4 regions of the Paenibacillus sp. B-A-8 genome follow, and region 3 is predicted to be linked to each of the others. Evidence: riboswitches for the same ligand, from Rfam matches in the RefSeq annotation. Region 3 holds a riboswitch; each other region holds the start of a gene.

Region 1 (6,131 bases), 2.1 Mb from region 3:
CGGCCGTCCGAATACATTCGAAATAATCGCGTATGCCCAATTGATTTAAGTATTTCTCCACCCATTCCAGTGAAGAGCTTGAGGCCAGCCCTATGCGTAGTCCAGCTTTTTTGGCAGAATCCAGATAATGCTGTATACCTGGCCGAATCGTTTCCAATTCCATAAGTTTGCTATGTCTCTGTTTAACAGCCTTACTGAAAGCCTCTTTATCAATGGCAAGCTTAAGATCAGTCATCAAGTACTCATAAGGATTAAAGCTGTTTAAGCTTGTGCCAATGCAGGTGGAGTACTGTTCAAGCGTCAAATCCACTCCATATTCAGCATAAGCCTCGTTAAAAGCGGTGTACCAAGCAGTCTCCGTGTCGATAATCGTTCCGTCAAAATCAAAAATAATGCCTTTGATCACAATCAACCATCTCCCTCGTATTATGTTTGGTTAGAATATCTTACGCAAAACCGTCTATAAATTCTACAAATTGTCATTTCAGCTTGCGTTTGACTATAAAAACCATAACAAAGGCTTTCCACTGACGTCAAGGGCGGCAGATAACATGCCACGGTATGATAACGATTACAATCAATGAGGACAATCCTGAATTTTTTGATCACATAAATGACTTAATCTATAACAGTAATCAGATTCAAAAAAACACCACAATCCTATGTGCTTCAAGGGATTTCTCCTTCCATGTTTGTCATGAAGACAAGCCCTCCCTTCTTCTCTCCATTCCCGGTATTTAGAGTATTTTTCCAATCATCTGAAAATAATTCAAAAAAAATTTTAAACAACACCTTTTTGCATGATTGTACAAATCTAATGACTGAATTATGTTTTGTCCATTGAGTAAAAAGAGTCTATAAATTATGATGAATTCAATCGAGAATGATTATCATTATTGGTAATCGTTATATATTTTAGGGAGGCAATAAAAAATGAACAAGGCAAGACAGTCCTTCGCTGTGTTATGCGTACTCTTTTTGATGAGTACATTGCTGCTAGCATGCGGAAACTCAAAGGAATCATCTTCTGGTAATAGTACGACCAACGCAACTGGAAATTCTTCTGCTGCGAGCACGGCACCTTCAACGGAGCCCTCCGACAGCAGTGCAAATGAATCCGCAGCGACTACCCGCTCCTACACGGATTACATAGGACATACTGTAGAAATCCCTGTGAAACCACAGCGAATAATCTACTCTGGAGAAACATATGGAGATTTGCTCGCTCTCGGCGTGCAAGCGGTAGGGTATCCTCTATCCATGGGTGAAGGCCAGGTCTTTGAAGATCAGTTACAAGGTGTCGAGGATGTAGGCTTCCCTATCAATCTGGAGAAAACATTAGAGCTTCAACCTGACCTAATTATCTATGCGGGCACAGACGAAGCTGATTTTGAGCAGCTGTCCAAAATCGCACCTACAATCATTTTTGATACCTTTGCCCCATTACAAGAACGTATGCTGGACATTGGTGGAATTCTTGGTAAAACAACAGAAGCAGAAGCATGGCTAGCCCAATATAAAACCGCTGAAGAAGCTATGTGGAAACAATTGAAGTCCGCTGGTATGCAAGAAGGTGAGACAGCTTCGGTCTTCACTTATTATCCGGGAGACAGACTGTTTATAATGGCGGCGACTGGACTTTCACAGGTACTCTATGGGGAGAATGGCTTCAAGGCAACTCCAGCTATTCAGAAGATACTCGATGAAGGTAAAGGCTTCCAGGAAGTATCTATGGAAGTGCTTAAAGAATATGCCGGAGACCGGATATTCATCTTGACTCCAGTTGCGGATGAAGCAAAACAATCCACAGAAAATCTATTAAAGAGCCCTATTTGGAAGAGCCTTCCTGCCGTTAAGAACGGATATGTCTATACGCAGGACATCATGAAGACCTCCAGTGATGCAACTACAAGAGAATGGCTGCTCGGCGAGATTCCTCAGCTATTGAATATGAAATAACCCTCCATGATCGAGTGTTTAGCACACGGCTGATAGAAAACTTCAAGAAGCATATCAACAGCTGTTGATATGCTTCTTTGTTTTATATACAATAAGTTCATTGATAATCATTCTCACCAAAAGAACGGAGGCTGAACCTATGCTGCAAACATCATCGTCCTGCCCCCCGCTCCACTCCCTGCTGTTTCAGCTGATTGATGCCGAACTGATACTTCAAGCTGCCGATTCAAGCCCTGTATCACGTACAACTCTTGAATACACCCTTCTCGTATTTACCGGGGGGAACGGGCAACTGAACCTCGATGATCAGAGCGTGACGCTGAGTACAGATAAATGTTATCTACTAGCTCCCGGAATCTCCTATAGTACGAGTAATCAGGAAATGACCATGTATTATTATCTCATCACCTTTTCAGCAATTTATACAAAAGAGCATCCAGAACGTTATTCTGGCGAACTACTTTCAGGCAGACGCGAATTAATTGTCCACCCGTTCACTAAGGTAATCCGTCTTGTGGAAGATTTGCTTATGAACAAGAATAGCTTCGATGATGTGCAGCAATTCAAGCGACAATTGAAATTTCAGGAATTAATGCTGCTATTTTTTGAGCATAATTATCCTTCCAAGCATCTACCAAGTCCCACAGAATCCGTAGAAATGACTATACAATTCATAGAGGAGCATTATACAGAGAGCATCAGCGTGAAGCAGTTAGCTGAGCTTGCGGGGATATCGTTCTGGCAGTATACACCGATCTTTCAACAGCTTACCGGCAAAAAGCCACTTGAGTACCTGACCGATCTGCGCATTAGTCATTCCAAGCGCTTCCTGCAGGAATCGACGGAACCGCTACGTGAAATCGCCAGACTGGTAGGCTTCTCCGATGAATATTATTTCAGCCGCCGCTTTCGGCAAAAAACCGGAGTTACCCCCGGACAATATGCGCATCAGCGAGGTCGTAAGCTTACCGTCAAAGATTGGACAGGCCATGAAGTGGAGATTCCAGAGCAAGCGAGACGCATTGTCTATCATGGAGAGACACTTGGCGATCTACTCGCACTAGGCGTGAAGCCCATCGGAGGAGATGAAGCATTCGTGCGGAACAGCGTCTATAAACATCGGCTTAAAAAGCTCGCCAATGTTGGTTTTCCGCTGGACCCGCAGCTGACCGCTTCACTTAATCCAGATTTGATTATTTTGGCCAATAGTGATGAAAGAGCCTATAGAACCGTTTCCGGCATCGCCCCGACACTCACCTTTGATTCCTTTGCACCACTCGAAAGTCGAATGCGAACACTAGGCAGCTGGCTCGGTAAACAACGCGAAGCCGAAGCGTGGCTGGAGTCATTTACAATCAAAAACGCTGCCATGTGGCAGCAGCTTTACGAGACCAGTCTCCAAGCCGGAGAGACTGCCTCTGCTTTGGTCTATGACCACGGAAATCATCTGTATGCTATGGGAATGTCCGGATTCTCCACAGCACTTTATGCACCATGTGGTCTACAACCGACAGAGGAGATTCAAGCCATACTGGATGAAGAATTAGGGTTCGCTGAAGTTGATCCAGCGCGATTACCTGCTTATACTGGAGATCATATCTTCATGCTCATTCCTGAGCGTCCAGACTCACGGGCTGCTATGGAACTACTACTAGACAGTTCACTTTGGAAAAGTCTTCCGGCAGTACGTCAGGGACATGTTTATCTGCTCGACGGAAGCAAATGGAACTCTAGTGATGCGTTAACTCGGGAGAAGCTGCTAACGCTGCTACCTAAACTGCTCGGTGGAAGCCCCCCTAGTAATTGAAGGTGAATCTAGGATTCTCTTTTGACTTTTCAAAACTTCATGGGGTATACTTTACCTACGCTTAATTTCCAACTTTTACAGTTGAAAAGCGGGGGAACCAGTTAATTGGGGCGAATCATTGAGCATTAGAATGTAGGGTACCATCTTACCCGAGTCCGTCAGCTAACCTCGTCAGCAGTGGATGGGTCTGCTTTTCATGTTATTTACATAACCAGAGACCCTTGCTAAGGGTCTCTTTTTGTGTTTTTTTGGACCCTGCTGGCAGTAGATTGGCCTTTGACACTAAGGCTTCCTCTTTTCTCACACAAAGGGACAAAGGAGAGATGTAAGTGCAAAAGGTAAAGTACATCACGGATATTCACAAAATTGCTATGTTGTCTGATCTGGAAAAAGAGAACTTGAAAGAAATCACGGACAAATTTGTTTTTCGTGTGAATGACTACTATCTGTCTTTAATCAACTGGGACGATCCAGATGATCCCATTCGTAAACTGGTTATCCCTAACGAAGGTGAACTGCTGGAATATGGACGTTGGGATGCTTCGGATGAAGACACGAATTATGTGGTGCCGGGATGTCAGCACAAGTATAAAACAACAGCATTACTGATTGTATCCGAGGTCTGCGGAGCCTATTGCCGCTACTGCTTCCGTAAACGCCTGTTCCGAAATGACGTGAAAGAAGCGATGTCTGATGTCTCTCCGGGTCTGGAGTATATTGCAAACCACCCTGAGATTAACAACGTTCTTCTTACGGGCGGTGACAGTTTAATTCTCTCCACACCAAAGCTAAGATCCATTATTGAAAACTTAAGAAGCATTGAGCATGTCAAGATTATCAGATTAGGTTCGAAGATTCCCGTATTTAATCCGATGCGGATCTCTGAAGACGAAGAGCTGTTGGAGCTGATTCGTACTTACTCTACCGAAGACAAGCGAATTTATGTTATGGCGCATATCAATCATCCTCGTGAAATCACACCTGAAGCCAAAAAAGCATTTAAAGCCCTCCACAACGCTGGGGCAATTGTCGTAAATCAGACCCCCGTCCTTAAAGGCATCAATGATGATCCCGTTATATTGGGAGAATTGCTAGACCGACTCTCATGGGCTGGCGTAACACCTTACTACTTCTTCGTGAATCGTCCCGTTGCCGGAAATCGAGATTTTGTATTACCTCTTGAGCAAGTCTATCAAATTGTAGAAGAAGCCAAAGCCAGAACCTCAGGACTTGGCAAAAGAGTACGCCTATCCATGTCACACACCTCCGGAAAGATAGAAATTCTCGCCATTGATAACGGAAAAGCCTATCTTAAATATCATCAATCCAGAGATCAGGAATACGGAAAGTTCATGATTCTAGATTGCCCTAAGGATGCAGAATGGTTTGATGACCTGCCCGGAAATGAGGAATATTGGACCCCTCCTGTGAAAAAGAATGATGCTATTATTTCTGTTAATGAGTTATCAAACAAGACTGCGGATCTGATTTGTAAATAATTCAATCGATTCTTTTAATAAAAATCCTGACCAAAATACTCAGAAGACTCAAATGAAATATAAGCCCCACCATAAAGCATGCAATCATACTAAAACCACTAGCATCTTCTATAGCAAAAAACAACTTAGCAGGCCAATACGTAGGAATCCACGCACCTGCAAATTGCCATGGTGATGGAATAAAATACGCTACGATTGGCCCTGCTATAAACAAACCACCTATCTTAGATAAAGCTAAGCCTTCTACCTTATTTGCAGCAAAAGAAGCAAGAAATAAAGCAAAGCAAGGGGCTTCAATTGCTAATAATAAAAGAATGTATATATGCTCCAATTGGAAGTTAGATAAGCCTGAAACTATAAAATACACCAGTGATAGAAGTGTACAAAGTACAGATGGAAGAACTAGACGATACACCATGTACCCCTTACGCATTAATGGCGTAACCGCGTAATAAGAGATGATGTTCTCATCACGTTCATCAAGCATTAAAAGACCTGTCATCATACCGGTCAGCATGGGAAAGGTCATTACTAAAAAAATCGCAGCAAAGCTACTGTATTCATTTAAATCGAAAGCATAACCGTTTGTAAGCCACTCTGCCGCTATTGGAAATCCAAATCTTGAGACGACTAAAAGTGCTAAAGGAGCAAAGATGCCGACCATAAGCACCGGGTCCAACCCAGCATGACGGATATCGCTAAGAAAAAGCGTATGATACTTCTTCATCTCTTGACTCCTCCCTTACCTATGCGCATCATTACATGTTGCTCGAAGGACCTTTTTGCCCAGACATATATCACAACATTCCAGAGCAGTAATATCGATATGGAGTACATGTAATTGCCAAGTGACATAGCTGAGGTTT
Region 2 (6,131 bases), 470 kb from region 3:
GAACATCGATAACCCGCGGCTGGCAAAGCATGAAGGAGCAATTTTATATTCTGATTCTGCTCTTCATCTATCGACTGCTCTGGGGCTACTTTATGTACGGCTTCATCCGGTCTGCTATCGTTCCAATTCTACTGCGCTACCCAGATAAAGACGCTGGAGGCAGTGGAATGGGTAGACTACTCTATTATGTCGAAGGGCAGTTCAGCTTGAACACAGATCCTGAGATACGTAATTGGTTATGGATGTTCCTAGGGCTTGTTCTCTTACGACTGCTGCTCTCCCCCTTCATAAGAGCAGGATTACTGCATGAACTCCATCAAGAGAGAAAAGGAGAGCGAGGCCTGTTCTTTTTTCCCGGCATGAAGCTTTATGGATTTCCAGTGTTTATCTTTAGTTTAATCGAATGGGTGCTGGCTCTATTGCCGTTATACTGGCTCGCTCCAAAAATGTACGGGCTGTTCTTATCTTCCTTTCTGAACTCCTCTTTGTTACTTCATCTAGTTCCATACGTATTGGCATGGCTTATATACATCTTTATCGTTCGTCTGTTCCTTCTATATATGCAGTTTGGTTATACCAGCGGTACGGGGATGTTCTCCTCCCTATTCATCTGTATAAAGTCACTGATTCCTGCACTAGGCATTTCAATCATACTTGGTGCAGCGGGCCTTATCCTTCTGCTGGTGTGCGGACTATCCGGTATCTTCTGTCCTGGCCTGCCGGCACTTCTTATTCGTCAACTCTCATCACTGCCCTCGACACTTTTCAAAATGTGGGGAATTTCCGCTCAATATCATCTATGGCGCAGTAAAGCATTTCCACAATAATTTATGGCATTACAACACATAATATAAGAGTCCCGGTTCCTAAATCAGGAGCCGGGACTCTTTCGCGTTACAGACAAATTATGGCGATTTGCAAATTCGTAAAGACTTTGTTACAATAAGTCCTGTTCCATTAGTAACAAGTTTGTAATCATTTGAAACGATTTCTACATAACTTCATGTATTCATCGTAGTCTTGTCGATAAGTCACTATCTGGTGCATAAAACGCCGAATTCCTTGCACCGGGAAGTGGGGGAACCATATTTTGGGTGAATTGATCTCGCTTTGCAGTGATCATAGGGGAACCTTCTACCGAATCCTTAAGCTAACCTCACAGGCATTGGAAGGGGTACAATTTTTTTGAAGAATTTAAGAAAAGCATGCGTCGCTGCGGCGCTGGGACTTGTGATGGCGTTCTCTATTGGTGGAGGAAGTGCCTTTGCAGATTCTAAGATGGATAGTGTTATTTCAAAGACAATTGGAGTTGCCTATAAAACCGGAGGCACTAGCACTGCCGGGTTTGACTGTTCTGGATTCACTACGTATGTATTCAAGAAGGTGGGTCTTTCTTTGCCCCGCACTTCAAAAGCTCAATATAATGTTGGAACTCCTGTAGCCAAAAGCAAATTGCGTTCAGGTGACCTAGTTTTCTTTAACACATTGGGCAACGGCGTATCCCATGTCGGCATTTATGTTGGAAACGGAAAATTCGCACAATCATCATCTTCATATGGCGTGACCATCACTTCACTTAGCCAGTCCTACTGGGCCAATCGCTACGTTGGCGCTAAAAGAGTAATGAGTACTTCCTCATATCAAGCTGTAGCCTACGATTAATACTTCCCCACAACTATAACCTCACAATTACAACTATATAGACCTGGATTTGATTATCACCTTAATCGAATCCAGGTTTTCTTTTGCCTTATTATAATCTTTACACCTCTAGAACAGACTTTAAACACTTTTATTTGATAAAAATTTCAATAAATATAAAAATAAGTTTAATATTATCGCTTACATATGCATTTTGTCTTTAAATATATGAATTTTTCTGCATGATTAGGTTAAAAACGATTGCCAAGCGGCACTCTGTTTGTTACAATAACTGCAGTAAGATTTTAGTAACATTTTTGTAATCATTAAGTTGTTATTTACAAAGGTTTTGTCATGTATTGATTACAAGCTATTCCTAATCAACAGTCTGAGCCGAGTTTCCTAACTATTAGGGAAACGGGGGAACCAACTTTGGGTGAATTGACCTCCATTTTTAGAGGGGTCATAGGGGACCTTCAACCGAACCCTTAAGCTAACCTCGTAGGCATCTGGAAGGGGTATAAACTTTTGAAGAAGAAGTTAGCAGCAGCTGTACTCAGCTTTTCCATTATCTTCACCATCGGAGCAGGAAGCGCTTTCGCGGATTCCAAAATGGATAAAGTGATCGACAAGACCATCGGAACTAAATACGTATCCGGCGGGATCTCCACAAATGGATTTGATTGCTCCGGATTTACAATGTATGTTTTTGATAAAATCGGTATCAACCTACCACACCAATCAGGTTCCCAGTATCAAATGGGTACTGCTATCTCCCGAGATGATTTAAGATCAGGAGATCTTGTATTCTTCAATACAAGTGGTAAGGGTGTTTCCCACGTCGGCATTTATGTCGGTGAAGGCAAGTTTGCACACGCATCTTCCTCACGCGGTGTAACGATTAGCTCCCTGAGTGATAGCTACTACGTAAAACGCTATATCGGTGCTAAACGGATTATGAGCACTGATGCTTATCATTCTGTTGCTTCTGAGACAGAAGATAATGATGATGTTCAATAAGTAGAACGTACATAGGCTCTTTTCCAAGATGTTAATTCTTGGGGAAGAGCTTGTTTTTTTGTCTTATTTAATATTTACCCCTCTCAAAATTTGTAAAACAGTATTCCTTATAAATTTTCTGAGTTGATGACCCCTCTTTTTGTATATAATTAGTTACAAGTATAGACGCCTTCGGCACTCGTAAGGACGGCAAGCGTTATAACCCTCGTGAAAGGAGGTCTTTGACCTTATGATAAATCCTTCGGTTACTTTTCATGTAACTCCTATGGAGACTAGTCACGCGGAAGAGATATGCAATTGGAATTACACCCCCCCTTATAATATTTACGGCTGGATGCCGTGGGAACAAATGCAGGCTCTAGGCATCGAGTTCGGTGATCCTCAGCTACGGAATGAGCAATATGTCTCCATATTAAATGGGCAAGAAGCTTTGTGTGGATTCGCGCAGTTGTTCCCGATGGAAGGTGTTGTACGTTTGGGGATTGGCATGCAACCTGATCTGTGCGGCAAAGGGCTAGGGAAATTATTCATGGATGCAATCGTGCAAGAAGCCTTGCTTCGTTATCCTGAGCGTGAGATTGATCTAGAGGTATTGACCTGGAACCAGCGTGCGATCCGAACTTACCAAAAGTGTGGATTTACGATTACAGATACGTATGAGCGCCTAACCCCATCAGGAAACAAACCTTTTTATTGCATGGTCTATGAGAAATGATATTAAAATCCATATTTTTCAATCAATTGATGGTATTATCGTTCATTTTTTTGTCACAAACCCTATGATAACGCTTCACCTTGAGCTATAATGTAGGGAGCAGCTTACATAGAAGGGACGAACTGGGATGCAGAAATGGATCATGAGCGGTTTGTTTTTTGCCGCCTGTGCCTTTGCGGTAGTACTTATGTTTACACTTCCAGGTAAAGAAGAGGTAGCTGAACAGAATAAACCCACAATGCCGGTAGTTCAGTTGGATGCGGCAAAGGCAGAAGCAACCGTGAAAGCCAGCTGTATCACCTGTCACGGCGATCAGCTTCAAGGTGGAGTTGGCCCTAGTCTTCAAAATGAAGGCGGTCAGCATGATGCTGAAGAAATCTACAGCATCGTCACTAAGGGACGCGGTCAAATGCCTTCCTTTAAAGAAAAGCTAGCCCCTGAGGAGATCGCAAACGTCGCCCTCTGGCTCTCAGAGAAAAAGTAACAGTAACTACTACCTAAGCAACTAAAAACGCCCGTGCCAGAAGATAGTTCACTATCTGCGCACGGGCGTTTATTTATGAGTTTGGGTGACACTAACGATTTTTCTCAAAGGCTTCATTAAATTCATGTGCCTCTCGAATATCTAGAGCTGTAATACCGTCTTCCTCATTTGATTTCAGTCGTAAAGTCACTGTCTTATAATCAATCGTAATATGTGGATGGTGATCAAAGGCTTCTGAAATGGTGGCTACTTCATCAACGAAAGCAATACCCTTCATATATTGGCTGAACATATATTTTCGCACCATGGTATTCTCTTCGAGCTTCCAACCTTCCAGCTTGCTGATCTGCTCACGCAGTTCTTCTTCCGTAAATAACAATTCGTTTCCTCCCTTACTAAAAATTGCAGTAAAATCCGCAGGCCCTTTACTCGTCTTATTCGCTAAACAAAACATCCCTTAGCTTCTGAGGTCCAAGGGATGTGCCAGGATAAAGGCAATATTTTCGATTAAATGTATTCAAGAATCCCAGCGATTATAACTCGGCTACACCAATTTTAACACGGGCTACTAACTACGGGCAAATTACGCCCCGCCGCCCCCTCTTCCTAAATCAAAACAACAGAGGCTAAATCCTCTTCTCCGACTAAAATATTAATGCGGTGCGTGTCCTTATCGTAGATGATAACGCCGCTCCCCACCTCAATCATAGGTTCATTACCCAGCGCGAAGAAAAGATCCTCAGCCAGCGCCTCCCATACCTCCATCTTGGATTCCTGGGGCAATTCTTGCCACTCTTCCGGATCCATTTCAAAAAATAAGTACCCATCGGAAATTCTTCCGACAGCCTCAGTCAAATCCGTTAGGATTTCACCGTAATCTCTACCATGCTTTACACCCACATGTATCACTCCGTTTTCTCCACAGATGAATAATTACTTACCTTATCCATTATAGCCGAAAAAATGACTTCACAAAAAACGGAATGATGTCGATAAATAAGAATATACGTTATTCGGTTTCGCACAGAGTGCCTTGCCGCTATTTCAAGGATGATATACGCGGCTTTGTCGGAACACATCTTATAATCTCATGGACGAGGTGCATAATGGAAATTTCAACAATACTCGGTTTAATTTTTGGTCTAGTTGCAGTAATTTGGGGTATGATCCTCAAGCACGCTCCTCTTCACGCTTTAGCCACACCCGCTGCTTACGTTATTATCTTAGTGGGGACGGCGGCCTCCATCTTTATGGCCTTTCCAATCTCGGAGGTCAAAAAGATTCCAAGTCTGTTTAAAATAATTTTTGTCAAAAAGAAATTAATCAGTAAATCCGAATTAATTACTATGTTCATGGAATGGGCTTCTATTACACGGCGTGAAGGTCTACTGGCTCTTGAGTCTAAAGTCGATGAAATAGAAGATAACTTCCTCAGAAACGGCATGCGGATGATTATTGATGGGAATGATCAGGACTTTGTCCGCGATGTTCTCATGGAGGACATCCACGCCACAGAGGATAGACATAAAGCAGGTGCACTCATTTTCACACAAGCAGGTATGTATGCTCCTACACTTGGCGTGCTCGGGGCTGTTATCGGACTTATCGCCGCTCTGGCTGATATGAGTGATATGAACAAATTGGCTGCAGCAATCGGGGCGGCCTTCATCGCAACACTACTCGGTATCTTTACAGGTTACGTATTATGGCATCCTATTGCCAATAAGCTAAAACGACTTTCCAAACGTGAAATTGAAGTTCGAATGATGATGGTCGAAGGTCTATTGTCCATACAATCCGGTGTATCCACTATTGCCATCAATCAGAAGCTTGCTGTCTTCCTAACACCTTCGGAACGAGCTAAGTTAAATGATGAGAAGGAGAGTGGATCGGGTGAGCAAAAAGACTAGACACGAAGAGCATGAAGAACACGCCGATGAATCGTGGCTACTGCCTTATTCTGATCTTATGACCCTTCTGGTAGCCTTGTTCATCGTAATGTATTCTATGAGTGCAACGGATGCCAAAAAATTCGAAGAGATGAGTCAAGCCTTCAGCTCCGCTCTTAATGGCGGTACAGGTGTTCTTGAAGAGCGGGCGGCAATGCCATCTAAGAGTCAAGAAGATTTAGGAAAAAATGATCAAATGGATAAATCAGTAGCCAAGAAAAATGAACAAACAGAAATGGCTAAGCTGCGGCAAAAGGAACAAGAAGATTTAGAGAAGCTTAAAAAGCAGTTTGATCAATATATCAGCAAGAACGGTCTTACC
Region 3 (6,131 bases):
TGTACCCACTTCTTCACGGAGTCCACCGCACCTTTACGTACACAGCGTCCATCTTGCAGATCAATACCACTCATCCGTGTTTCTGCCTTAAACTCTACGAATGCCCCACCTTCAGCAAGCTTACTGTCATAGCTGCGTTCCAGCTTCTTGGCCAGCTCAATAACAGATCGTCCTTCAGGTGTCTCATCCTTCAAGGAACTAATGGCCGCCCATGCTGTGAGCTCCGCTTCCGATTCATTCCCGACAGGTACAAATTCACTCGCCATCCGGTTTCCAAAGGTAATCGTACCGGTCTTATCTAAGATCATCGTATTAATATCACCGGCAGCCTCAACTGCCTTCCCCGACATCGCGAGTACATTAAACTGGGTCACCCGGTCCATACCCGCTATTCCGATTGCGGAGAGCAGTCCCCCGATTGTTGTCGGGATCAGACAGACCAACAAGGCGATCATAACGGGAATATCAAGATCAACACCTAGATACGTTGCAATCGGCCGCAAGGTCACTACTACAATCAGGAAAATCAGCGTCAGACTGATCAAGAGTGTATTTAGCGCAATTTCATTAGGTGTCTTCTGACGTTTCGCCCCTTCCACAAGGGAGATCATTCGATCTAGAAACGACTCACCAGGATCACTTGTAATTCTTACTTTAATCTCATCACTGACGACCCGTGTACCGCCTGTAACGGAACCAAAGTCCCCACCGGCTTCCTTGATTACAGGTGCAGATTCACCTGTAATCGCTGATTCATCTACGGAAGCCAGCCCTTCTATCACTTCACCGTCACCAGGGATAAGTTCTCCCTGGCTGACGATGACGATATCTCCTTTACGCAGCTCGGAGGAGGATACTGTCTTCACCGACCCTCCAACGATTTTGTTTGCTGTGATATCTTGTTTTGTTTTCTTGAGTGAATCGGCTTGGGCTTTTCCGCGGCCTTCTGCCAGTGCCTCAGCAAAGTTCGCAAACAGCACTGTAAATAGCAGAATGAACAACACTGTGATATTGAAGCCTATCGATTGCTCTGCATTAAAATATCCAGGAGCCAGCACCATGAGGAGGACAATGATCGTACCGACCTCAACCACGAACATGACTGGATTTTTGATTAGCGTTACTGGGTTAAGCTTTATAAAACTATCCTTTACAGCGCTAAGGAGTATGGGTCCCGTTAGCAGTTTTTTTCTTTTTACAGTACTCATCTTATTCTCCCTCTTCCTACCGTAAGGTTAGATATTCTGCAATGGGGCCGAGTACAATGACCGGTAGGAACGTCAGCGCACCGATAATCACTACGGTACCAATCAGAATCCCCGTGAACAGACCATTGTCTGTGCGGAATGTACCAATGGTCTCAGGAACTGGCTTCTTCTGAAGTAAAGAACCTGCTACTGCCAGCATTGCGATAATCGAGACATAACGGCCTAGCAGCATGACAATCCCGGTTGTAACATTCCAAAAGGTTGTGTTGTCCGCAAGCCCCTCAAATCCTGAGCCATTGTTCGCGGCAGAAGAGACATATTCATATAACACTTGGCTGAGCCCATGGAATCCAGTGTTCGTAATCGCCCCTTGCCCCAAATCGGTCAGGAACGCAGCTGCGGTTGGTACTAGGATAATGAACGGATGAACAAGGATCGCAATGGCAATCAGCTTCATCTCCTTGGCCTCTATCTTCCGTCCGAGAAACTCTGGTGTCCTGCCGACCATCAGACCGCACAGGAAGACACCCAGAATCGCATACATCAGCATATTGATCAGTCCGACACCTTTACCCCCAAAGACATTGTTCAGCATCATCAGTGCCAGAGGCGTAATACCTCCCAGTGGTGTCAGCGTATCATGCATATTGTTAACACTACCTGTCGTAGCTGCGGTTGTTACTGAAGTAAACAAGGAAGACTGCGGAATGCCGAAGCGTACCTCTTTACCCTCCATGCTGCCTTGTGAAGATTCGATTCCTAGTGCATTGATCGCCGGATTACCCTTTGATTCAGCATAATAGTTCAGTCCCAGCAGTAGTACGAACAAGGTCATCATTGCGGTAAAAATAACCCAGCCCTGACGTTTGTTCTTAGCAAACAGTCCGTACATATAAGGGAGCGAAGCTGGCAGCATCCACATAGAAAGAATCTCCAGCACGTTCGTAAGTGGATTAGGATTCTCAAAAGGATGCGATGAATTGGCCCCGAAGAAGCCGCCTCCGTTCGTGCCCAAATGCTTGATCGATTCCAGAGAAGCTACTGGACCGATAGCAATCTGTTGCGTTTGCCCCTCTAGTGTAGTGACTTCAAGTGATGGCTTGAGGGTTTGCGGCACATGTAATCCTACCAGTACCAATGAAACCAGCAGAGCCAGCGGAATGAACACACGAATATGTGCTTTGACGAAATCCTCGAAGAAGTTCCCGACTGATTTGCGTCCTGTGATCCCTCTGACAAAAGCAACCGCAACTGAAAATCCGCTCGCTGCAGACGTGAACATCATCATAGTGATGACAGCCATTTGTGAAAAATACGAAAGTCCCGTCTCCCCGCTGTAATGCTGCAGGTTTGTATTAGTCATAAAGCTGATCACCGTATTGAACGAAAGCGTCTGTTCCATATCCGCAATTCCATTCGGATTTAGCGGTAAACCCCGCTGCAATCGAAGAAAGATATAGCTGAAAGTAACCAGTACGATATTCGTTAAAACAAAGCTGAGCGCATACTTTTTCCAGGACATACCTTCCCGTTTTTTCAGTCCGATCAGCTTATAAATCCCTTTTTCCACGCCTCCAAACCATCGATCCGTACGATTGGGTTCATTAGAAAATACATGATATAAATACGTGCCCATCGGCTTAACCAGCAAGATGAGAATGACGATTACAGCTACGATTTGCAAAATGCCCATGAATGCCCCTCCTTAAAATTTCTCCGGATGAATCAATGCGTAAACAAGATATAAAAACAGCAGTAGGGTAACAGCGATGACTAGAATCACAGCTTATCCCTCCCTGTATCCTCAACTACACCTGCGCACCAGCGCATAAATCCATAAAACAACCCGTAAATTACAGCTAACGAAGCCACCATATACAGATCCATCATATCTCCCGCACTCCTTCTTTTATCCTTGATGAGGTGATTTATCGATCAGAAAATCAGCATCTCCACTGTGGGAATAGATTACATAACTTGCACCAAGTCTTTTATAGACCAATCTAGGATTTATTGAGCTTGTGATCACAAAAATCGGCTGCGTCGTCCAGGTGCGGCACATCTGAATGTAGCGGCAGCATAACGTAAAGCTGCTCTCGAACAGATATACCCGGCCTACCGGGAACGGCGGGCGAAACCAAGTATTCTGATGGCGGGTATCTACTAGAACGACTTTCTCAATCCCCATCTCTTCAAGTAGGGACTTCTCAGGCAAGTTGTTGGTCAATCCCGCCATCTTAATGCCTCTAAATTTTAGAAGCTTAATAAAATGTTCTCCTGCCTTCGTTGGCGCACATACCAGTACATATTCATTCTGATCTGTCATCTCTTATTCTCCTCAAATGCTTTGCTTGTAAGATCAGAGCTTGATCACCCTGGTCTTGAAAGAAAAGCTACCGCTAATGATGAATATAACGACCTCTTCCTGAGGTTTTCCATAAATGCTTTGCTTAAAAAAGCACAGCAAAAAGCCACAAAGGATTCTCCTCTGTGGCTCGCTAGCGGTCACATTGCACTCATCCTCTCTCCATACGCTTACGAGGTTAGCTGTCGGATTCGGGCGGTGAGAGTCGCCCTACCTGTAGAGGATGCGAGCTCACTCGCATCCTCTACAGGATTCACCCCATAACCGGCTTCCGACTCTCACATCGTCTGCCGATTGTTGGTTCCCCCGCTTTCCTTACCGGAAATTAAGCGGATCAAATATTCGATTGTTGTTGAAACAGGAGTAATCATACCCTTATGCAGGAAGTATTGTAAAACGTGATTGATGCCAAAATAATGCAAATTAAAAACTATTTTCGCATTGGATAGCGCTTACTTGATATTCAATCTCTCTATATCTCTTGTTTACTCGAATTTGAATCAATTAGCGAAAAGCGGACGGACTCTGTGATTTTATTCACCACAGCTGGAGAAATCACCAAAAATCGCCTATATAGGAAAGGAAACGAGAAGTCGAGATTAAACGAGGAAGAAGCTCGATAACACGCAATAAATACCTATTTGGCAGGATTTTTCGTCGCAGTTGGTAGGATACGGTTCAAATTGCGCTCAAAAGAACACTTTCTGCTTTTACAGAAACACCTTGAAAAGAGTATGATTCGGATTGAATCTATTTCACGAAATACAATCAACGCTGAGTTCCTGTATTTGCAGGGAACGGGGGAACCATCGGGCCACATGGCCTACTTGGGGTGAATCCGAAGGAGACTGTTCAAGTCTCACATAGGTAGGGCGACTCTCACCGTCCGAATCCGACAGCTAACCTCGTAAGCGTAAAGAGAGAGACCCTTGATCCGCCACGCTTTGGCACAGGTGTGTATGCCTGTATTCCAAAACCGCAGCAGAGGTCCTCCTCTTGCTGCGGTTTTTGCGTTACCTGAACCTACCCGGGTAATAGCATGCTGGACGGGGTGAATGGAATGAAACACTATTATTGGGGAATTCAGCAAGGGCTGCTTGAGCCGATAAGTCTAAATTATGTTTGCTTTGGAGCGTTATGGTTCGAAGAGGATCATCACAGAACTATTGTCGGCTATGCATTTGGTCAGAACCAAATTGAATCCTTGCGCCATTTCAGCAGCCCTTCTACTTGTGAGTACTGTATGGACCGAAGAATTATATACGAAATATATAAAAGTATCAGAGAAAAGCAGCAGCTGCAGGATTGGTCCGCACACCAATGTTTTCCGTGGCTCGCCCCCTTTAAGAAACCTTGGAAGGACGTTGCTATTGGTTGGTACGTAATGAGATCCCGCAGCACCTTCCCCTTACATTTATCCATTATACGTAAACAGAAATTCCGACTATGGCTGGAGCATGCCGCAGTCTGTGAGAACGAAGCTGAAATGCTCGCCTGTATAGAGAAGGCTAACCTTACTCACCATGTTGAGCTTAAGCTTTTGGAACCCTAGGGAGGAGAAACTTGTCATGGACCAGCGAAGACTATCTCGCATTGAAGTATTCGTCTTTGATTCACCTGAGCCTATTCACTATGGAATGGAGGCTGATCCAGGCAGCCGGTATGGCATCCTGAAACTTACCTGTAAAGGGGGTAGCAGCTGGGGGGCATGTCTTATCTCAGCCAATACTAAAACCTTCGACCTTATTAAATGGAGTTCTTTTCTCAGAATGATATACCACTGCCGGCTTGAGGAAGCGATAGATAAAGTACGTACTCATGGTTCAGAGTGGGATCAGACTCAGTTTGAGCTAGTGCAAGATGCTTTACAGGATTTAAAAGCCAAGCTGCAGGGTAAATCATTGGCAGATCATATTGAGCAAGGTCGTCTGTACAGAGCTGTTGCCGGTGGAAGAGATTCCAGAGGGGGGCGGCTATACTATAAACCATCTAAGTCCGTATCCAGTATTGCGCTTCAAAAGCATAGTTATCCAGAACCTGATACCGCCGAGCTTATCAACAAATCCATTTCTTACTTTTCTATATTATAGGTTCATCCCATAACCCATTCTGAAAGGATCGTGTTTATCATGCCTGACCCCTTACCTGCCGGATCGCCCCGTAGAACTATATTTGCAGAGTGTGTTCAAAAGAATACGAATGATATCTATGCGCTCAGTTCTATGTTGTTACAACAATCAGCAGAAGCCGAGAGAGTTACTATCCGAACTTTTAAAGAGCTTCATAAAATATTCCGTCAAAAAAGCTTCGACAGCCAGCTATTCTCTATCGAAGCTTACCGCTCTTGTATCCGTCAATGCGCCGATTATTACGCACGCCGGTCTCTTCTGTCTGCCAAGGCACTGCCTTGGGAGGAACAGCTCGTAAAAGTGATGTGGTATGGCCTAAAGCTATCTTTACCTCAAATTAGCATTATCCTGCAAAAGAGTGTTCCTGTACTGAAAGATCAGCTTAGACATGTGCGGGAGCAAATGACTGCTCAAGAGGATTTGCTGCCC
Region 4 (6,131 bases), 540 kb from region 3:
ACCTCCCGCGGTCACGGGAGGTCAAGGAGATATGAAAAGGTTAGAATTAACAATTTGATTAGTTCTATTATATACTATTTATTTTAGTTTGTCACAGGGGTAGGAATAGTAGAAATGCATTCATGACAAACTATTTTTCCTTTAAAGTAAGTTACGTTCTCAGCGTTGCCACAGAAAATGCAGGCAGGCTCATATTTCTTAAGCATAATGCGCTCACCATCAACGTAAATTTCAAGTGCGTCTTTTTCACCAATACCAAGAGTACGGCGCAATTCAATGGGAATAACTACCCGACCAAGTTCGTCTACTTTTCTTACAATTCCTGTTGATTTCATCATAACAATCGTTACTCCTCTCAATGTCCCAAAAACGCCATTATTCGACATTGTTCACTGTTTTATGATATTCATAATACCAACGATTCCCAAAACAGTCAACCTTTTTTCATATGCTAATTAAGAACTTTTTCACAAAAACTTTGAATTGCCTATCATAATCACGAATTCTAAAAAAAGTGTAAAAATAAACTTTGTCGATTTACCAAGACTAAAATCGTCATCATTCGACAAAGTACGACATAATTACTTATTATATACTTAAATTGGTTAAAATCATATTAAATTTAAAAAAGGAGTTGATCTCATGAAGCAGCCGCTTACAGAAGAAAAGGTTTTCAAAGATCCGGTTCACAACTATATCCACGTGCAGGATACTATTATTTGGCGACTAATAAATACAAAGGAGTTTCAGCGTCTACGCCGAATCCGCCAGCTGGGTACCTCGTATCTGACTTTTCATGGTGCAGAGCATAGTCGGTTTTCTCATTCCCTTGGGGTATACGAAATTACACGTAGAATCATTTCGCAATTTGAACGAAGCGGGTATAAGGATTGGATTCCTGAAGAAAGTCTGCTAACCTTGTGTGCGGCTTTGCTTCATGATCTGGGGCATGGTCCATTTTCTCATTCTATAGAAGAAGCTTTTGAAATGAACCATGAGGATTGGACTTGTCGTATTATTCTGGAGGACACAGAAATAACTGAAATCTTGCGTGATGTGGAGGAGGATTTTCCTCGTAAAGTAGCTTCAGTGATCTCCAAAACTTATGAGCATGAAATCGTTGTTAATCTGGTTTCCAGTCCGCTAGATGCTGATCGCATGGATTATTTGTTGCGTGATGCGTACTATACAGGTGTAAACTATGGAACGATCGATATTGATCGGATTTTGAGAATGCTGCGTCCTTATAATGGTCGGGTTGTGGTAAAAGAATCGGGAATGCATGCGATTGAGGATTATTTAATGTCGCGTTATCAAATGTACTGGCAAGTATATTTTCATCCGGTGACACGCAGCTCTGAGATTATTTTGCGACAAATTTTCCGTAGAGCTAAGGAGCTTTTCCAAGAGGGGTACCATTTTAGTTTTATGATTAATCCGCTGGAGGATTTGTTCCGTGGAGAGGTGACAGTGAAGCAATATTTAATGTTAGATGAGGCGCTGGTACAGACGGCTTTTATGCAGTGGACGCTTGAAAAAGATGAGCTATTAAGCGACTTGTGTACCCGTTTTATTCATCGTAAACTGTATAAATATGTTGAGATGGAGAATCTTGATACAGATATGATTACTGAAATTCGCAGCAGTTTTGCGGCAGCGGGACTTCACCCGGAATATGACTTGGAGATTGATTTTCCGACAGATTTACCCTATGATGTGTTCCGTCCGGGAGAAGCCTTTGACAATAAGCAAATCTTGCTGCTTGATCGACATGATCAGCTGAGGGAAATTTCAGAGGTGTCGGATATTGTACGCTCTATTAGCGGCATTCATCGTGGCAGGTATCATTTGTATTTTCCTCAAGATAAGTTGAGACAAGCGCTTACACGATTGCCATCTTCAATAGCAGTGATTTTTGCAAAATAATACAAGAAAATATGGGATTTTTGACAAGAAGAAACGATGTTTTCGTCTTTTGAAATCAATAACTGCTTCTCGTAGAAATAGACGATACAATAGATGGCGTGAAATTCACACTGTCTTATGTTAAAAAACAACAAGGAGTGACGGCAAAAATGTTTCTGTTTGACACACATACGCATCTGGATGCACCTCAATTCGACGAGGATCGCGAAGAAGTTATCGCTCGTGCTGTAGAGGCTGGCGTTAGTAAGATGATTAATATCGGATTTAATCGGGAGACGATTCCCTCTACGATGAAGCTGGCAGAATCTTATGATTATATTTATGCTGCAGTGGGCTGGCATCCACAGGATGCGATAGATATGAAAGAAGGAGATCTCGATTGGATCGCTTCTCTGTGCAGTCATAAAAAAGTGGTGGCTATTGGGGAAATTGGACTGGATTATTACTGGGATACCTCTCCCAAGGATGTGCAACATGAGGTTTTTCGCAAGCAAATCGGACTAGCCCGTGAACTAAAGATGCCGATTTGTATTCATGACCGTGATGCCCATGAAGATGTTGTACGGATTTTGCGGGAAGAAAAGGCAAATGAGGTTGGAGGCGTAATGCACTCATTCTCAGGAAGCTGGGAAACAGCAAAAATGTGCTTGAATCTTGGTTTTCATTTATCGTTTGGAGGACCCATTACGTTCAAAAATGCACGAGTGCCAAAAGAAGTGCTTGCGCAGACCCCGTTAGACCGATTATTGATCGAAACGGATGCTCCATATTTGACTCCTCATCCCTTCCGCGGGAAGCGAAATGAGAGTGCTCATGTGAAGTTGGTAGCAGAGGCGGCAGCTGAAATTAAAGGGCTAACATGGGAAGAATTGGCTAAAATAACGTATGCGAACGCACTGGAACGATTTGGGATTGAGTGAAAACGGGAGTAAAACAGGCGAAAAATAGAGAATGGCCGATATATTAAACTTTTTTAATATAAAAACGGCTGAATATTACAATATTTTAACCAAATTTTTGCTTAAACGTGGTTGAATCGTCCTTTACAACATGCATCAAAACAGGATATCATCTTTTCAGTGATGTGAGCTGTGTTATAGTGACAGCCACTGATTCATGGATCGTCTCGCTGAGTCTCCGTATGGAGAACGGGGGAACCAATATTGACCTGTCGCATGCCTGTATTTTGAATACGGCTTCGACGTGCCACAGGACAGTATTTGATTTCTTCACGTGGTCTTTGGGGTGAATTTAAGGGCAACCGCCATGAGCGGGTGACCTGAAATAGGGCGTCTCTCTTTCGTCCGAACCCGACAGCTAACCCCGTAAGCGCAAGTAAGAGAGGCAACCTCGTGCACAAGCATTCTCTATTCTGAATTTGGAGAAGCCACGAAAGAGTCCTCAATTGAACTCTTTTTAGGCTTTTTTATTTTTGAATAAATAGAATGTTGCCCACATACTGTTATATAACAGGGGTGGGAGTAGCTGTGCCGAGCAGGCGATCCATGAGCAGGAGACGCTAAGTTATTAAGTGCGTGTCCTGTGACAATCTCAAATAGTTTCGTCAAAGGAATTCAGTCCTCATGATATACAATTGACGACGGGGCTATGTAAGGAGGATGGAGAGAATGGGCGTATTCCAACCAGAAGTATCCCATGATTCGCAGTCATCCAGCAGGTCTTTCGCACTACGGTGGGAGCAAGTAAATACTCGCGTACTTTTACTTGCAGGCGTGATTTCAGTCGCTATCGCGCTACTTATTCTGCTGTACGTACACGGTCAAAGTAACAAACAATTATTTTTAGTAATAGACGGGCAGACACAGACGCTTGAAACGCGAGAAGCGCTTCTTGGTGATGTGCTGGAGAAAGAGCAAATTTCGCTGCAGCCGCATGATGAACTATCTTTAGGACTGAGTGATGAAATAAAAGACGGTGACCGTGTCGTTATCAATCGTGCGCAGAAAATTAGCCTTACTGCGGACGGAGCAACAAAAACGTTATATACAACCGAGGATACAATCGGTAAAGCAATTGACAAAATGGGCATCACCCTAGAAGGTCATGATAAGATTTTCCCTTCGTTAGACACCGCCATTTCTGCCAACATGGAGATTAAGATTGTTCGCATCAACAAACAGACTGTACAGCGGACAACTAACTTACCCTTCAGAGTCATCAAGACAGCAGACCCCTCCCTTACTGTGGGAACAGTTAGAGTGGCACAGGCAGGCAAACCAGGCGTCATGATTCAGCATATTGAAAAGATCTACCAAGACGGAGAACTGGCCTCTATGCGCATGATTGGTAAGGAAGTACAAACGGTAACGAAAGATAAAGTTATTGCCGTTGGTACCAAACCACTTCCTAAGCCGGCTGTAGCTAAGACTACAACAACTTCCAATTCAAACACTACTTCCAAAACGGCTAAGGTTAGCGCCAAGACTAATAACGTCACAAGCAAGGCTGGCGTAGACTTTGAGTACAAGAAGATGATTAAGAACGTCTCCATGACAGCTTATTCATCAGAAGAGCCAGGTATAGGTACCAAAACTGCCTCCGGAACACGCGTAACGGAAGGTCGTACAATTGCAGTAGACCCGAATGTAATCCCTATTGGCTGGTGGGTATATATTGAGGGGCTTGGATTCCGCCGAGCTGAAGATACTGGCGGTGCCATTAAAGGCAATAAAGTAGACGTCTATTACGATTCACTGAGCCATGTGCGTAATTTCGGTCGTAAATCACGTACCGTTTATGTGATTGGACCTGTGAAGCCGGAGTTAAATTAGTTCGGAAGCTTTTGCAAATTATTCTTTGATAAGCTATAGTGATGATAACCGTTAAGGAACGCCAGATGATCATTTCGTTGATCGCAGAGCAACCGCTCATCACTTATAAATTCTTTAACCAAAAGAAGAGGAGCGAAACCTCTTCTTTTTTGCTTTTTTTGGAAGGAGTCAATAGATATGATTAAGGAATTAATTGTCGTTGAAGGTAAGAGTGATACCGTCGCTGTTAAACGCGCTGTAGAAGCAGATACGATCGAAACAGGGGGCTCGGCGGTAGACCGGACCGTAATTGCGAAGATCGCGCTTGCTATGGAGCGTAGAGGGGTGATTATTCTTACAGATCCGGATCACGCGGGTGAACGAATTCGTAAGATTGTGTCCGCAAAGGTGCCGGGCTGTAAGCATGCTTTCATTCCGGAGAAGGACGCAACCCGTAAGGGAGATATCGGTGTGGAGAACGCCTCTCCAGAGGCGATTCGTCATGCGCTGCGAAACGTACATACCTCTTTTGAAGGAGCACCTGCAATAATTGGAATTGACGATCTAATGGCCGCTGGAATGCTTGTACACCCTCGGGCAGCTGAAAGACGTATGGCACTTGGTAATTTGCTTGGAATCGGATATTGTAATGGCAAGCAGCTGTACAAGCGGCTGGCGATGTTTGGAATTACGCGGGAGGAATTTGCCGGAGCTCTCGCCCAAATTGATCAGGGGGGCATTACTTCATGAGTGGTAGAGAGGAAATTTCAACTCCAAAACGGACAAAAGAGATTATTCAACGTTATGGATTTAAGTTCAAGAAGAGCTTAGGACAGAATTTTTTGATTGATCAAAATATATTGGACAAGATTGTAGACGCTGCTGGGCTAGATAGCGACTCAGGGGCTCTAGAGATCGGTCCTGGGATTGGAGCACTGACGGAGCGTTTGGCGCTAACAGCCGGTGCGATAACCGCTGTGGAGATCGACCGTAGGTTGATCCCTATTTTAAGGGACGTGCTTTCCCCTTACCCGCATGTTAAGGTTCGTAATGATGATGTTCTGAATGTAAACCTGCAGGAGCTGTTCAAGGAAGACTTTTCATCCGTGAACAAGGTAAGCGTAGTTGCCAATTTGCCGTATTATGTGACTACACCGATCCTAATGAAGCTGCTCGAAGAGAAGCTTCCGCTTGATAACATCGTTGTAATGATTCAGAAAGAGGTTGCGGAGCGTATGGCTGCTTCTCCGGGAGGGAAGGAATACGGAAGCCTTAGCATTGCCGTGCAGTATTACAGTGAGCCTGAGCTCGTCTGCATTGTACCGCGTACAGTATTCATTCCTCAACCTAATGTGGAGTCGGCTGTAATCCGTCTAAAGGTAAGAGAGCGTCCACCGGTAGAAGTTGAGAGTGAGAAGCATTTCTTTGAGGTCG

The links. Region 3 has a riboswitch for cyclic di-AMP ahead of ACN6MV_RS02650 (hypothetical protein). Riboswitches for the same ligand answer to the same signal wherever they lie in the genome.
Region 1: linked by a shared signal. The riboswitch ahead of ACN6MV_RS11280 (KamA family radical SAM protein) and the one ahead of ACN6MV_RS02650 (hypothetical protein) in region 3 are both predicted to bind cyclic di-AMP.
Region 2: linked by a shared signal. The riboswitch ahead of ACN6MV_RS00545 (C40 family peptidase) and the one ahead of ACN6MV_RS02650 (hypothetical protein) in region 3 are both predicted to bind cyclic di-AMP.
Region 4: linked by a shared signal. The riboswitch ahead of ACN6MV_RS00190 (ubiquitin-like domain-containing protein) and the one ahead of ACN6MV_RS02650 (hypothetical protein) in region 3 are both predicted to bind cyclic di-AMP.

Annotation. Positions count from the first base shown of each region.
Region 1 covers NZ_CP183882.1:2,634,183-2,640,313, reverse strand. Annotated here, with positions in the region: gene ACN6MV_RS11295 (HAD family hydrolase) at 1-406, opposite strand, end outside; gene ACN6MV_RS11290 (ABC transporter substrate-binding protein) at 934-1,959, shown strand; gene ACN6MV_RS11285 (helix-turn-helix domain-containing protein) at 2,099-3,766, shown strand; cyclic di-AMP (ydaO/yuaA leader) riboswitch at 3,815-3,956, shown strand; gene ACN6MV_RS11280 (KamA family radical SAM protein) at 4,096-5,265, shown strand; gene ACN6MV_RS11275 (hypothetical protein) at 5,267-5,992, opposite strand; gene ACN6MV_RS11270 (ABC transporter permease) at 5,989-6,131, opposite strand, start outside.
Region 2 covers NZ_CP183882.1:109,931-116,061, reverse strand. Annotated here, with positions in the region: gene ACN6MV_RS00550 (hypothetical protein) at 1-827, shown strand, start outside; cyclic di-AMP (ydaO/yuaA leader) riboswitch at 1,042-1,180, shown strand; gene ACN6MV_RS00545 (C40 family peptidase) at 1,234-1,662, shown strand; cyclic di-AMP (ydaO/yuaA leader) riboswitch at 2,023-2,164, shown strand; gene ACN6MV_RS00540 (C40 family peptidase) at 2,170-2,661, shown strand; gene ACN6MV_RS00535 (GNAT family N-acetyltransferase) at 2,891-3,376, shown strand; gene ACN6MV_RS00530 (c-type cytochrome) at 3,504-3,860, shown strand; gene ACN6MV_RS00525 (4a-hydroxytetrahydrobiopterin dehydratase) at 3,952-4,239, opposite strand; gene ACN6MV_RS00520 (hypothetical protein) at 4,467-4,760, opposite strand; gene motA (flagellar motor stator protein MotA) at 4,967-5,770, shown strand; gene motB (flagellar motor protein MotB) at 5,754-6,131, shown strand, end outside.
Region 3 covers NZ_CP183882.1:581,806-587,936, reverse strand. Annotated here, with positions in the region: gene kdpB (potassium-transporting ATPase subunit KdpB) at 1-1,208, opposite strand, end outside; gene kdpA (potassium-transporting ATPase subunit KdpA) at 1,225-2,901, opposite strand; gene kdpF (K(+)-transporting ATPase subunit F) at 2,914-2,991, opposite strand; gene ACN6MV_RS02655 (hypothetical protein) at 3,118-3,534, opposite strand; cyclic di-AMP (ydaO/yuaA leader) riboswitch at 3,725-3,915, opposite strand; cyclic di-AMP (ydaO/yuaA leader) riboswitch at 4,336-4,501, shown strand; gene ACN6MV_RS02650 (hypothetical protein) at 4,634-5,125, shown strand; gene ACN6MV_RS02645 (hypothetical protein) at 5,142-5,663, shown strand; gene ACN6MV_RS02640 (hypothetical protein) at 5,703-6,131, shown strand, end outside.
Region 4 covers NZ_CP183882.1:39,034-45,164, forward strand. Annotated here, with positions in the region: gene ACN6MV_RS00175 (AbrB/MazE/SpoVT family DNA-binding domain-containing protein) at 84-338, opposite strand; gene ACN6MV_RS00180 (HD domain-containing protein) at 643-1,926, shown strand; gene ACN6MV_RS00185 (TatD family hydrolase) at 2,076-2,846, shown strand; cyclic di-AMP (ydaO/yuaA leader) riboswitch at 3,044-3,273, shown strand; gene ACN6MV_RS00190 (ubiquitin-like domain-containing protein) at 3,555-4,718, shown strand; gene rnmV (ribonuclease M5) at 4,896-5,447, shown strand; gene rsmA (16S rRNA (adenine(1518)-N(6)/adenine(1519)-N(6))-dimethyltransferase RsmA) at 5,444-6,131, shown strand, end outside.